Regions from separate parts of the Cupriavidus sp. C3SS-1 genome, predicted to be linked through region 1. Evidence: riboswitches for the same ligand, from Rfam matches in the RefSeq annotation. Region 1 holds a riboswitch; the other holds the start of a gene.
What was found. A riboswitch is a leader RNA that binds a small molecule or an ion and turns the genes downstream of it on or off. The one in region 1 is predicted to bind glycine.

Region 1 (5,337 bases):
GGCGCAGGTTGTCCAGCGTGGCGCCGCGCCACCCGTAGATGGCCTGGTCGTCGTCGCCCACCGCCGTGAACGCCGGCGCGCGCAGGTGCGAGCCACCCGCGAGCAGCTTGAGCAGCTGGTACTGGCACGCGTTGGTGTCCTGGTATTCGTCGACCAGGAAATAGCGCAGGCGGTTCTGCCACTTGAGCTGCACCGTTTCATTGCGCGCGAAGAGTTCGGCGGGCAGGCGGATCAGGTCGTCGAAATCCACGGCCTGGTAAGCATGCAGGGTGGCCACGTAGTTGCGATAGACCAGCGCCGCCTGGTGTTCGTCGGCGTTGGCGGCCTGCGCGATGGCGGCTTCCGGGTCGACCATGCCGTTCTTCCACAGCGAGATGGTGCCCTGCACGCTGCGGATCAGCTTCTTGTCGGTGGTGCCGAGCTGCTCCTGGATCAGGCCGAAGCAATCGTCCGAATCCATGATCGAGAACTGCGGCTTCAGGCCCACATGCTCGGCTTCCAGGCGCAGGATCTGCACGCCTAGCGAGTGGAACGTGCACACCGTGAGCTGCTTGAGCGGCAGGCGCTTGCCCTCGCGCGAGGTCTTGCCCTCCATCAGCTTGCCGATGCGCTCCTGCATCTCCTTGGCCGCCTTGTTCGTAAACGTGACGGCGGCGATATGGCGCGGCTCGAAGCCCTTGTCTTCGATCAGGTGCGCGATCTTCTGCGTGATCACGCGGGTCTTGCCCGAACCCGCGCCGGCAAGGACGAGGCAGGGCCCGTCCAGGTAGCGGACGGCTTCGGATTGGGCAGCGTTCAGGCCGTGGGTCATGCGTGGGATGTCTGGCGTGGAAGGTGCGTCGGAGGGCGGCGGAGGCGCCTGGTACGCAACATGCCGCAGCATGCCGGCGGCCGGCGCGAAGCCGGCCATGTTAACACGCCCGGCAGGGCCGTTCTGTCAGCGGAAATCGCTATTTTCTTGCTGCGGATATTACTGAAGTAACACTTGGTAAGAGCCAAAACCTGCGGCATATCGCGGCTTCTAATCGGTATGGCGGGGTGGATTCCGATCTGCCCCGGGCCCATTGAAGTCACTTCCGGAGCCAATCATGAGAACTCTACGAGCCCTTGGCAAGGCGACACTGGTAGGCGTTGCGGTCGCTGCCCTGGCGGGCGGCTGTTCCGATATGACGCCCAAGCAACGCAATACCGCAATCGGCGCCGCGGCCGGTGGCGTCGGCGGTGCCGTGCTCACCAACGGTAGTGCGGTCGGTACGCTCGGCGGCGCCGCGCTTGGCGGCGTGGTCGGTAACGTCGTGACGGACGATAATCACCACCACCGCTGATCGGCGCTGAGGCAATCGCTTACGGCAATAACGGGCGGGCCTGCCGCGTTGACAAAGGCAGGACCCTCCCGTACATTGCGCGCATCCGACCGGGAGAGCGCGCACCCGTTGCGCCGCCGAAGGGGTATCACCCGAAAACTCTCAGGCACCATGGACCGTTCGGATCGGCATGCAACATGCACACGATGCATGCCGCACTCTGGAGAGCGGCACCCGCCAGCCATGGCGAGCGTGCCCACCGAAGGGGCGCGCGAGGATCGGACCTGCTAGGCGGGGCGACCTCGTAATCTCTCAGGTATCGAGGACAGAGGGGTCATCCGCGGCAGCGGATTGCGACGCTATTCGAGCGAAGCAAGCGCTGCGGCGGATGACCCTTTTTCGTTTTCGAAACCGAGATTGCCCCCGAGGATTCCCATGACGCTCCAGGCCACGCCCCTCAACGCTATCCACCGCGCCCTCGGCGCCCGCATGGTCGATTTCGGCGGCTGGGACATGCCGGTCAACTATGGCTCCCAGATCGAGGAACACCACGCCGTGCGCACCGACGCGGGCATGTTCGACGTGTCGCATATGTGCGTCGTCGACCTCGCCGGTCCGAACACCCGCACCTTCCTGCGCGGCCTGCTGGCCAACAACGTCGACAAGCTGCAGACGCCCGGCAAGGCGCTGTACTCCTGCATGCTCGACGAGAAAGGTGGCGTGATCGATGACCTGATCGTCTATTTCTTCGCCGAGGACCGCTTCCGCCTGGTGGTCAACGCCAGTACCGCGCTGGGCGATATCGAATGGATCCGCGCGCGCAATGACGCCACCGGCAGCGGCGTGACGATCACCCCGCGCCGTGACGACGTAGCGCCAGCCGGCACGCTGCCGCTCGCCATCGTCGCCGTGCAGGGCCCGAACGCCCGCACCAAGGTATGGAGCGCCTTCCCGTCCACCCAGCCATCCGACGCCCTCAAGCCCTTCAACGCCATCGTGGTCCAGGATCCTGCCATCGGCGAGATCATGGTCGCGCGCACCGGCTACACCGGTGAGGACGGCTTCGAACTCGTGGTGCCGGCCGAGAACGTTGCCGCGGTGTGGGAGAAGCTCGACGCCGCAGGCGTGCGCCCCGCCGGTCTCGGCGCACGCGACACGCTGCGCCTGGAAGCCGGCATGAACCTGTACGGCCAGGACATGGATATCAATACCTCGCCGCTGGACGCGGGCCTGGCCTGGACCGTGGACCTGCTGAGCGAGCGCGATTTCACCGGCAAGGCGGCGCTCGCCGCCGCCGGCCAGCGCCAGCAGTTCGCCGGCCTGATCCTGCGCGACAAAGGCGGCGTGCTGCGCGCGCACCAGAAGGTCCTCACCGCTGCCGGTGATGGCGAAATCACCAGCGGCACCTTCAGCCCGTCCCTGTCGCAGTCGATCGCTTTCGCGCGCCTGCCGATGGGCGTGGCGGTGGGCGACACCGTGCAGGTGGAGATCCGCGACCGCAAACTCGCGGCGACTGTGGTTAAACTGCCGTTTGTGCGTAATGGCAAGGCACTCGTGAGCTGAGGCGGTAACGCCCCGGCCCACCTCAACGGTCGCCCATCGCGCCTGGCCCATCGACCGATGGCAGGCGCCTGAACCAAGAACAAATCTGAATCCGGAGAACCCTCATGAATTTCCCCGCTGACCTGAAATACACCGAGTCGCACGAGTGGGTGCGCGTCGAAGCCGACGGTACCCTGACCATCGGCATCACCGACCACGCGCAGGACGCGCTGGGCGATATCGTCTTCCTGGAACTGCCCGAAGTGGGCAAGTCGGTCGGCGCCGGCGACGCGCTCGCCGTGGTGGAATCGGTGAAGGCCGCTTCCGACATCTACGCCCCGGTGGCCGGCGAAATCATCGCCGTCAACGAGGCCGCCACGGCCGCGCCGGAAAGCGTGAACGCCAACGCCTTCGACGCGTGGCTGTTCAAGATCAAGCCGGCCAACAGCGACGACGTCAACGGCCTGATGTCGGCCGACGCCTACAAGGCCAGCGTCGGCGCCTGACGCCAGCCAGCCGGCCCCGCGCGGGCCGGCCACTGTATTGATGCGCGGCGGCATGGCTGACCACCTGCCACCGCGCCCCCAACGAGGTTCTTGCCATGAACGCCCCGCTTCCCATGACCGCCGCCCAAGGTAACCGGCCCACGCTGGCCGCACTGGAGGCGCGCGACGCCTTCGCCTCCCGCCATATCGGCCCCGATACGCCCGAACAGCAGCACATGCTCAAGGTGCTCGGCTACGACAGCCGCGCCGCGCTGATCGACGCCGTGATTCCCGAAGCCATCCGCCGCCGCGACGGCATGCCGATGGGCGAATTCACCGAGCCGCTGGCCGAGGAAGCCGCGCTGGCGAAGCTGCGCAAGCTGGCAGGCAAGAACAAGGTCCTGAAGAGCTTTATCGGCCAGGGCTACTACAACACGCTGACCCCGGCCGTGGTCCTGCGCAATATCTTCGAGAACCCGGCCTGGTACACCGCGTATACGCCCTACCAGCCCGAGATCTCGCAAGGCCGCCTGGAAGCCATGCTGAACTTCCAGCAGATGGTCACGGACCTGACCGGCCTGGACATCGCCAACGCGTCGATGCTGGACGAAGGCACCGCCGCGGCCGAAGCCATGACGCTGCTGCAGCGCGTGAACAAGCACGCGTCGAACACCTTCTACGTGGCCGACGACGTCCTGCCGCAGACGCTGGAAGTGGTACGCACGCGCGCCAAGCCGCTGGGCATCGAAGTAAAGGTCGGCCCGGCTGCCGACGCGGCTTCGGCCCACGCGTTCGGCGTGCTGCTGCAGTACCCGGGCGTCAACGGTGACGTGACCGACTACCGCGCCATTGCTGACGCCGTGCACGCCGCGGGCGGCCTGGTGGTGGCTGCCGCCGACCTGCTGGCGCTGACGCTGATTGCCGCGCCTGGCGAATGGGGCGCCGACGTGGCCGTGGGCAACTCGCAGCGCTTTGGCGTGCCGCTCGGCTTCGGCGGCCCGCACGCCGGCTACATGGCGGTGAAGGACGCGTTCAAGCGCTCGATGCCGGGCCGCCTGGTCGGCGTGACCATCGACGCGCAGGGCAACAAGGCCTACCGCCTGGCCCTGCAGACGCGCGAGCAGCATATCCGCCGCGAGAAGGCGACCTCCAATATCTGCACCGCGCAGGTGCTGCTGGCCGTGATGGCGTCGATGTACGCCGTGTACCACGGCCCGCAAGGCCTCAAGCGCATCGCGCAGCGCGTGCATCGCCTGACGGCCACGCTGGCCGCCGGCCTGCAGACGCTCGGCTTCACGCGCACCAACGCGACGTTCTTCGACACGCTGACGTTCGAAACCGGCTTCAACACTGAGGCGATCCACGCCGCCGCGACCGCGCGCGGCATCAACCTGCGCCATGCCGGCGCGACGCGCATCGGCGTGTCGCTCGACGAGACCGCCACGCGCGACGACGTCGTGGCGCTGTGGGAGATCTTCTCGTTCGGCAAGCCGCTGCCGGCATCGCTGACGTTCGACGCGATCGAAGCCGCGGCCGACGACGCTTTCCCGGCCGGCCTTGCGCGCACCAGCGAATACCTGACACACCCGGTGTTCAACACGCACCACGCCGAGCATGAGATGCTGCGCTACCTGCGCATGCTGGCCGACAAGGACCTGGCGCTGGACCGCACCATGATCCCGCTGGGCTCGTGCACGATGAAGCTGAACGCCACCAGCGAGATGATTCCGGTGACCTGGCCCGAATTCAGCCAGATCCACCCGTTCGCGCCGCTGGACCAGACGGTCGGCTACCGCGAGATGATCGACCAGCTCGAGGCCATGCTGTGCGCGGCCACCGGCTACGCCGCCGTGAGCCTGCAGCCGAACGCCGGCTCGCAAGGCGAATACGCGGGCCTGCTGATCATCCACGCCTACCACGCCAGCCGCGGCGAAAGCCATCGCGACATCTGCCTGATCCCGTCGTCGGCGCATGGCACCAACCCGGCGTCGGCGCAGATGGCCGGC
Region 2 (5,337 bases), on a different replicon from region 1:
GGCTTTGCCGATCCGCGGGACGCGATCGGGCTCGACTGCGAGCGGGTCATTCCCAACAGCCTGCTGCGCGAGGTGGTGGCCACCGGCAAGCCGATCCTGCTCGACATCATGGAGGCCGCGCGCGAGCCGATGATCGTGATGCGCCTGCCGATCAAGGACGACGACGGCAATACCGTGGGCGCCGTGGGCTTTGCCCTGTTCGACGAACTCAAGGCCCTGACGCCGCTGCTGTCGCACTACACCCGCGCCCGCGACGAACTGGCCGCCACGCGACGCACGCTGGAGCAGACGCGCCGCGCCAAGTACACCTTCGCGAGCTTCGTCGGCAATTCGCCCGCCACGCTGGAGCTCAAGCGCCTGGCACGCCGCGCGGCGCAGGTCGATGCGCCGGTTTTGCTGCTTGGAGAAACCGGTACGGGCAAGGAACTGCTGGCCCACGCCATTCATGCCGGGTCGCTGCGCGCCGACCGGCCGCTGGTCACCGTCAACGTCGCGGCGATTCCGGACGCGCTGCTGGAAGTTGAATTCTTCGGCGCCGCGCCCGGCGCCTATACCGGCGCGGAGCGCAAGGGACGTGTCGGCAAGTTCGAGCTGGCCGATGGCGGCACGCTGTTCCTCGACGAGATCGGCGACATGCCGCTCTCGCTGCAGGGCAAGCTGCTGCGCGCGCTGCAGGACAAGGAGATCGAGCCGATCGGCTCGAACCGCATCATCCGCTCGGACGTGCGCATCATTGCCGCGACGTCGGCCGACCTGCCCGCGCTGGTGGAGGCGGGCAAGTTCCGGGCGGATCTCTACTACCGCCTCAATGTCGTGCCGATCTGCCTGCCGCCGCTGCGCCTGCGCCAGGCGGACCTGCTGCCGCTGGCCTACGCGATCCTGGAAGAAATCTGCCGGCGCACCGAACGCGATGCGCCGGTGCTGTCCGACTCCGCGCTCGCGCTGATGGGCGAGCACGACTGGCCGGGCAATGTCCGCGAACTGCGCAACACGCTGGAACGGCTGGTGATGATGCACGACGGCGGCGAGGTCGATGCATCGATGCTGGCGCCGCTGCTTGGCCGGCGCGCGGTCACGGCACCGGCTCAAGCGCCCGCCACGCAGCCGGTGGTGACGGATACGCCAGCGCCGTTGCTGCCGCCGGCGCCGCAGGGCTACGCCGATGCCATGGCGCAGTACGAGGCCGCATTCCTGACACAGGCGCTGGCTGCCAGCCGCGGCAACGCGCCGCGCGCGGCCGCGGCCATCGGCATCAGCCGCGCGGCGTTCTACAAGAAGCTGGTGGCGCACCGCGCGGCCGGCCGCATGGCGCCGGCCGGGGCGGCGGAGGACTGAGCGAAGTCAGTGAACCGGGTGGCTGGCGGCGATGGTGTGACTGATCATCGCGGCCGTGGCGGCAGAAAGCGTCCAGCCCAGATGTCCGTGTCCCGTGTTGTAGAACACGCGCGTGGCGCGACCGCGCGCGACCCGCGGCATCATGTCGGGCATCATCGGCCGCAGGCCCGCCCATGGCACCGCCCGCGAAGTCTCGATATCGAAATTGCGCCGCACCCATGACACCAGCGGTGCGATGCGGTCCGCCCGGATATCGCGGTTGTCGCCGTTGAATTCGGCGGTGCCGGCGACGCGGAAACGGTCCACGCCCAGCCGGCTGGTCACGATCTTGGCGCTCTCGTCGAGCAGGCTCACATACGGCGCGTTCTTCACGCTGCGCGCGTCATCGAGATGCACGGTGATCGAATAGCCCTTGACCGGATAGACGTTGAGGCGGTCACCCAGCATCGCGGCGATATGGCGGCTGCCCACGCCGGCGCAGACCACTACGGCGGTTCCCTTGATTTCGTGTTCGCCGCCATCCTGCCCCGAAGCGATGGCGGCTTCCGATGCGCCCACGCGCATCGTGACGCCGTCCGGGCGCAGGTCCACGGCCTTCACGTCGACGCCGTGCAGGAACGTCACGCCAAGCCGCTCGCATGCGCGCGCCAGGCCGCGCGTGAACTTGTGGATGTCGCCGGTGGAATCGGACGGCGTGTAGTAGCCGCCGTAGTAATGGCCCTGCAGGGTCGGCTCGATCGAACGGATCTCTTCCGGCGTGACGGCGTAGCGCTCCAGGCCGCCTTCCACCAGCATCTGGTTGGTACGGCCCGCGGCCTCGAAGCTGGGGCGGTCGTGATAGAAGTGCAGGATGCCGCGGCGCTCCAGATTGAAATCGATCTGCTCGCGCTCCGCCATGTCGAACAGGTGCTGGCGCGCGGCGATGGCCAGGCGCGTGGTCTCGATGGTATTCGCGCGGTAGTTGCGGAGGTTGCCGACGAATTCACCGAGCCACGAGTACTTGTGCCACGACGGACGCGGATTGAGCAGCAGCGGCGCGTCGCGCCGCATCATCCATTTGAAGCCCTTGAGCAGCGTGCCGGCATTGTTCCAGACCTCCGCGTTGCAGGCGGAAAGCTGGCCGCCATTGGCGAATGACGTTTCCATCGCCGGATAGTGGTGACGGTCCAGCACGGTGACGCGATAGCCCTGTTTCGCGAGGGTATAGGCGGTCGTGACGCCGGTAATGCCGGCGCCGATGACGAGCATGTGAGACATGACAGATTGTCCTGAAGCAAGGATGAATTTGACCGTTGCCGGTCCCCTGCCCCATCTGTCCGTGGTACCTGAGAGCTTCGGCATGGCCAACGACCATGCCGTCCCCTTCGGTGGGCGCGAAGCGCCTCTCTCCAGATCTGTACTTGCGACGCCACAGTCCTCGGTGCCTGAGAGTTTCCGGGGCGGTTGCTCCGTCGGCGCCGGACCCGCCAAGCGGCGAGCCGGTCTCTCCTGCGATGTCGCACGACGCCGGAGGTTGATCCGGCGCCGCTTGTTTTTTGACAGGCGAGGGCCTGTCGAGCGGGATGATAGCTTGAAGATGCGGGGGTTGGTGAGTGGGGTTATCCCCCACGGCAGAGGGAGATTGGATTTTTGGGATGATTGGCTTGTCGTGCTTGGCGGCCCTCCAGGAACGACAAGATCAAATCACCCCTTGCGCCAGCATTGCATCCGCAACCTTCACAAAGCCCGCGATATTCGCGCCTTCGACGTAGTTCACATAGCCTCCGTCCTTCTGGCCATGGTGAATGCAGTTCTGGTGGATATCCTTCATGATCGCGTGCAGCTTCTCGTCGACCTCCGCGTGGTGCCACGACAGCCGCATGGCGTTCTGCGACATCTCCAGTCCCGACGTGGCCACGCCACCGGCGTTGCTGGCCTTGCCCGGCGCGTAGAGGATCTTCGCGTCAACGAAGCGGTCCACGGCTTCCAGCGTGGAAGGCATGTTGGCGCCTTCGGCCACGCAGATGACGCCATTGCCGAGCAGGGCCTCGGCGTCGTTGCCATCGAGTTCGTTCTGCGTCGCGCACGGCAGCGCCACGTCGGCGGGCACGTGCCACGGCGTGCGGCCTGCCTCGAACGTCAGGCCATGGCGCGCGGCAAAGTCAGAGAGACGGCCGCGCTCTTCGTTCTTGAACGCCATGACTTCGGCAAGCTGTCCAGCGGTCATGCCCTGCGGGTAATGCAGCACGCCGCCGGAGTCCGACAGCGTCAGCACCTTGGCACCCAGTTCGATAGCCTTTTCAGCGCCGTACTGCGCAACGTTGCCCGAGCCGGAAATCAGCACGCGCAGGCCGTCGAAGCCCATGCCGCGGCGGTGAAGCATTTCCTGCGCGAAGTACACCGTGCCGTAGCCGGTGGCTTCCGGACGCATCAGGCTGCCGCCGTACGCCAGGCCCTTGCCCGTGAACACGCAGGCGGACTGGTTCGACAGCTTCTTCATCATGCCGGCCATGAAGCCGACTTCGCGCGCACCCACGCCGATGTCGCCGGCAGGGATGTCAGTGTCCGGACCCAGGTGGCGGAACAGCTCGGTGACCAGGGCCTGGCAGAAGCGCATCACCTCGGCGTCCGACTTGCCCTTCGGGTCGAAGTCGGAACCGCCCTTGCCGCCGCCCATCGGCAGCGTGGTCAGCGCGTTCTTGAAGGTCTGCTCGAAGCCCAGGAACTTCAGCACCGACAGGTTCACCGTCGGGTGAAAGCGCATGCCGCCCTTGAACGGGCCGATGGCCGAGCTGTGCTGCACGCGGAACGCGCGGTTGACCTGCACGCGGTTCTGGTCGTCGGTCCACGCCACGCGGAACTGGATCACGCGCTCGGGTTCGACCAGGCGCTCGAGCAGCGCCTGGTCGGCATAGCGCGGGTGACGCTCGACAAACGGCCAAAGCGTCATCATGACTTCTTTCACGGCCTGCAGGAATTCGGGCTGGCCGGGGTCGCGCCGGGCTACGCCGGCCAGGAATGCGTCGAGGGAGGGAGAATTCACGGGATGTCTCTGCTGTGCTGGAAAGATCGGCCGCGCCGGATGCGTGCCCGGCTTGCGTGCCGTAAGAATTGCGCGATTCGTGGAACTACCCCGGCCAACGCAATTGTTAATACATTGACGAAATGCGATGAATGTATTAACGGGGCAACACTTTACCACCGTGAAGCGATTTCCCGACAGTCAAAACTGCTTGACCGTTACGCATGCGACCCGAAAATCCCCCCCAAACGGGACTGCGATTAAACGGCATGGCAAGGCGCCGCCACGTCTGTGCGCCCTGCAGTTCCCCGCCAAGCACGATCACGCGGTTGTTGGCCCAGCTCAGTCCATCGTGATCTTGCCCTGCTCGATCACCGTCTTCCAGCGCTTGAGTTCCTGGTTCTCGAACTGCGCGAACTGCTCCGGCGTATTGGCCACCACCTCGAAGCCGCTTTCGGCCAGCTTTTCGCGCATCTTCGGCTCGTTGAGCGCGCCGACCAGCGCGCCATGCAGGCGGCTCTTCACCTCGGGCGACAGCCCGCGCGGTGCGGCAATACCCTGCCACGAATAGACCTCGACGTCCTTCACGCCGCCTTCGGCCATGGTCGGCACATTGGGCAGCACCGCGGCACGCTTGTCCGACGTCACCGCCAGCGCGCGCAACTTGCCGGTGCGGATATGCTGCAGCACGGCGTTGATGTTCTGGAACGACACGTCGACCTGTCCGGCCAGCAGGTCCGAGATTGCCGGCGCGCCGCCCTTGTACGGAACGTGCAGACCCTCGGTGCCGCTCTTCTGCCAGAACAGCGCGGCGGTCAGGTGGTCGGACGAACCCGCGCCCGAGGTCGCGAAGGCGACCTTGCCCGGGTTCTTCTTCATGTAGCTGACCAGTTCCTGCAAATTCTTCGCCGGGAAATTCGGCGTGGCGACCAGCACGTTGGGCGCCCGCACCGCCACGGTAAGCAGGTCGAAATCCCTGGCCGGATCGTAGCCCAGGTTCT

Region 2: linked by a shared signal. The riboswitch ahead of ACIGJC_RS24395 (D-amino acid dehydrogenase) and the one ahead of gcvT (glycine cleavage system aminomethyltransferase GcvT) in region 1 are both predicted to bind glycine.

The regions. Positions count from the first base shown of each region.
Region 1 covers NZ_CP172699.1:3,264,354-3,269,690, forward strand. Annotated here, with positions in the region: gene ACIGJC_RS15300 (UvrD-helicase domain-containing protein) at 1-811, opposite strand, end outside; gene ACIGJC_RS15305 (glycine zipper 2TM domain-containing protein) at 1,089-1,325, shown strand; glycine riboswitch at 1,406-1,493, shown strand; glycine riboswitch at 1,515-1,643, shown strand; gene gcvT (glycine cleavage system aminomethyltransferase GcvT) at 1,740-2,867, shown strand; gene gcvH (glycine cleavage system protein GcvH) at 2,972-3,352, shown strand; gene gcvP (aminomethyl-transferring glycine dehydrogenase) at 3,448-5,337, shown strand, end outside.
Region 2 covers NZ_CP172700.1:1,810,886-1,816,222, forward strand. Annotated here, with positions in the region: gene ACIGJC_RS24390 (sigma-54 interaction domain-containing protein) at 1-1,335, shown strand, start outside; gene ACIGJC_RS24395 (D-amino acid dehydrogenase) at 1,342-2,592, opposite strand; glycine riboswitch at 2,737-2,836, opposite strand; gene gdhA (NADP-specific glutamate dehydrogenase) at 3,014-4,357, opposite strand; gene ACIGJC_RS24405 (Bug family tripartite tricarboxylate transporter substrate binding protein) at 4,679-5,337, opposite strand, start outside.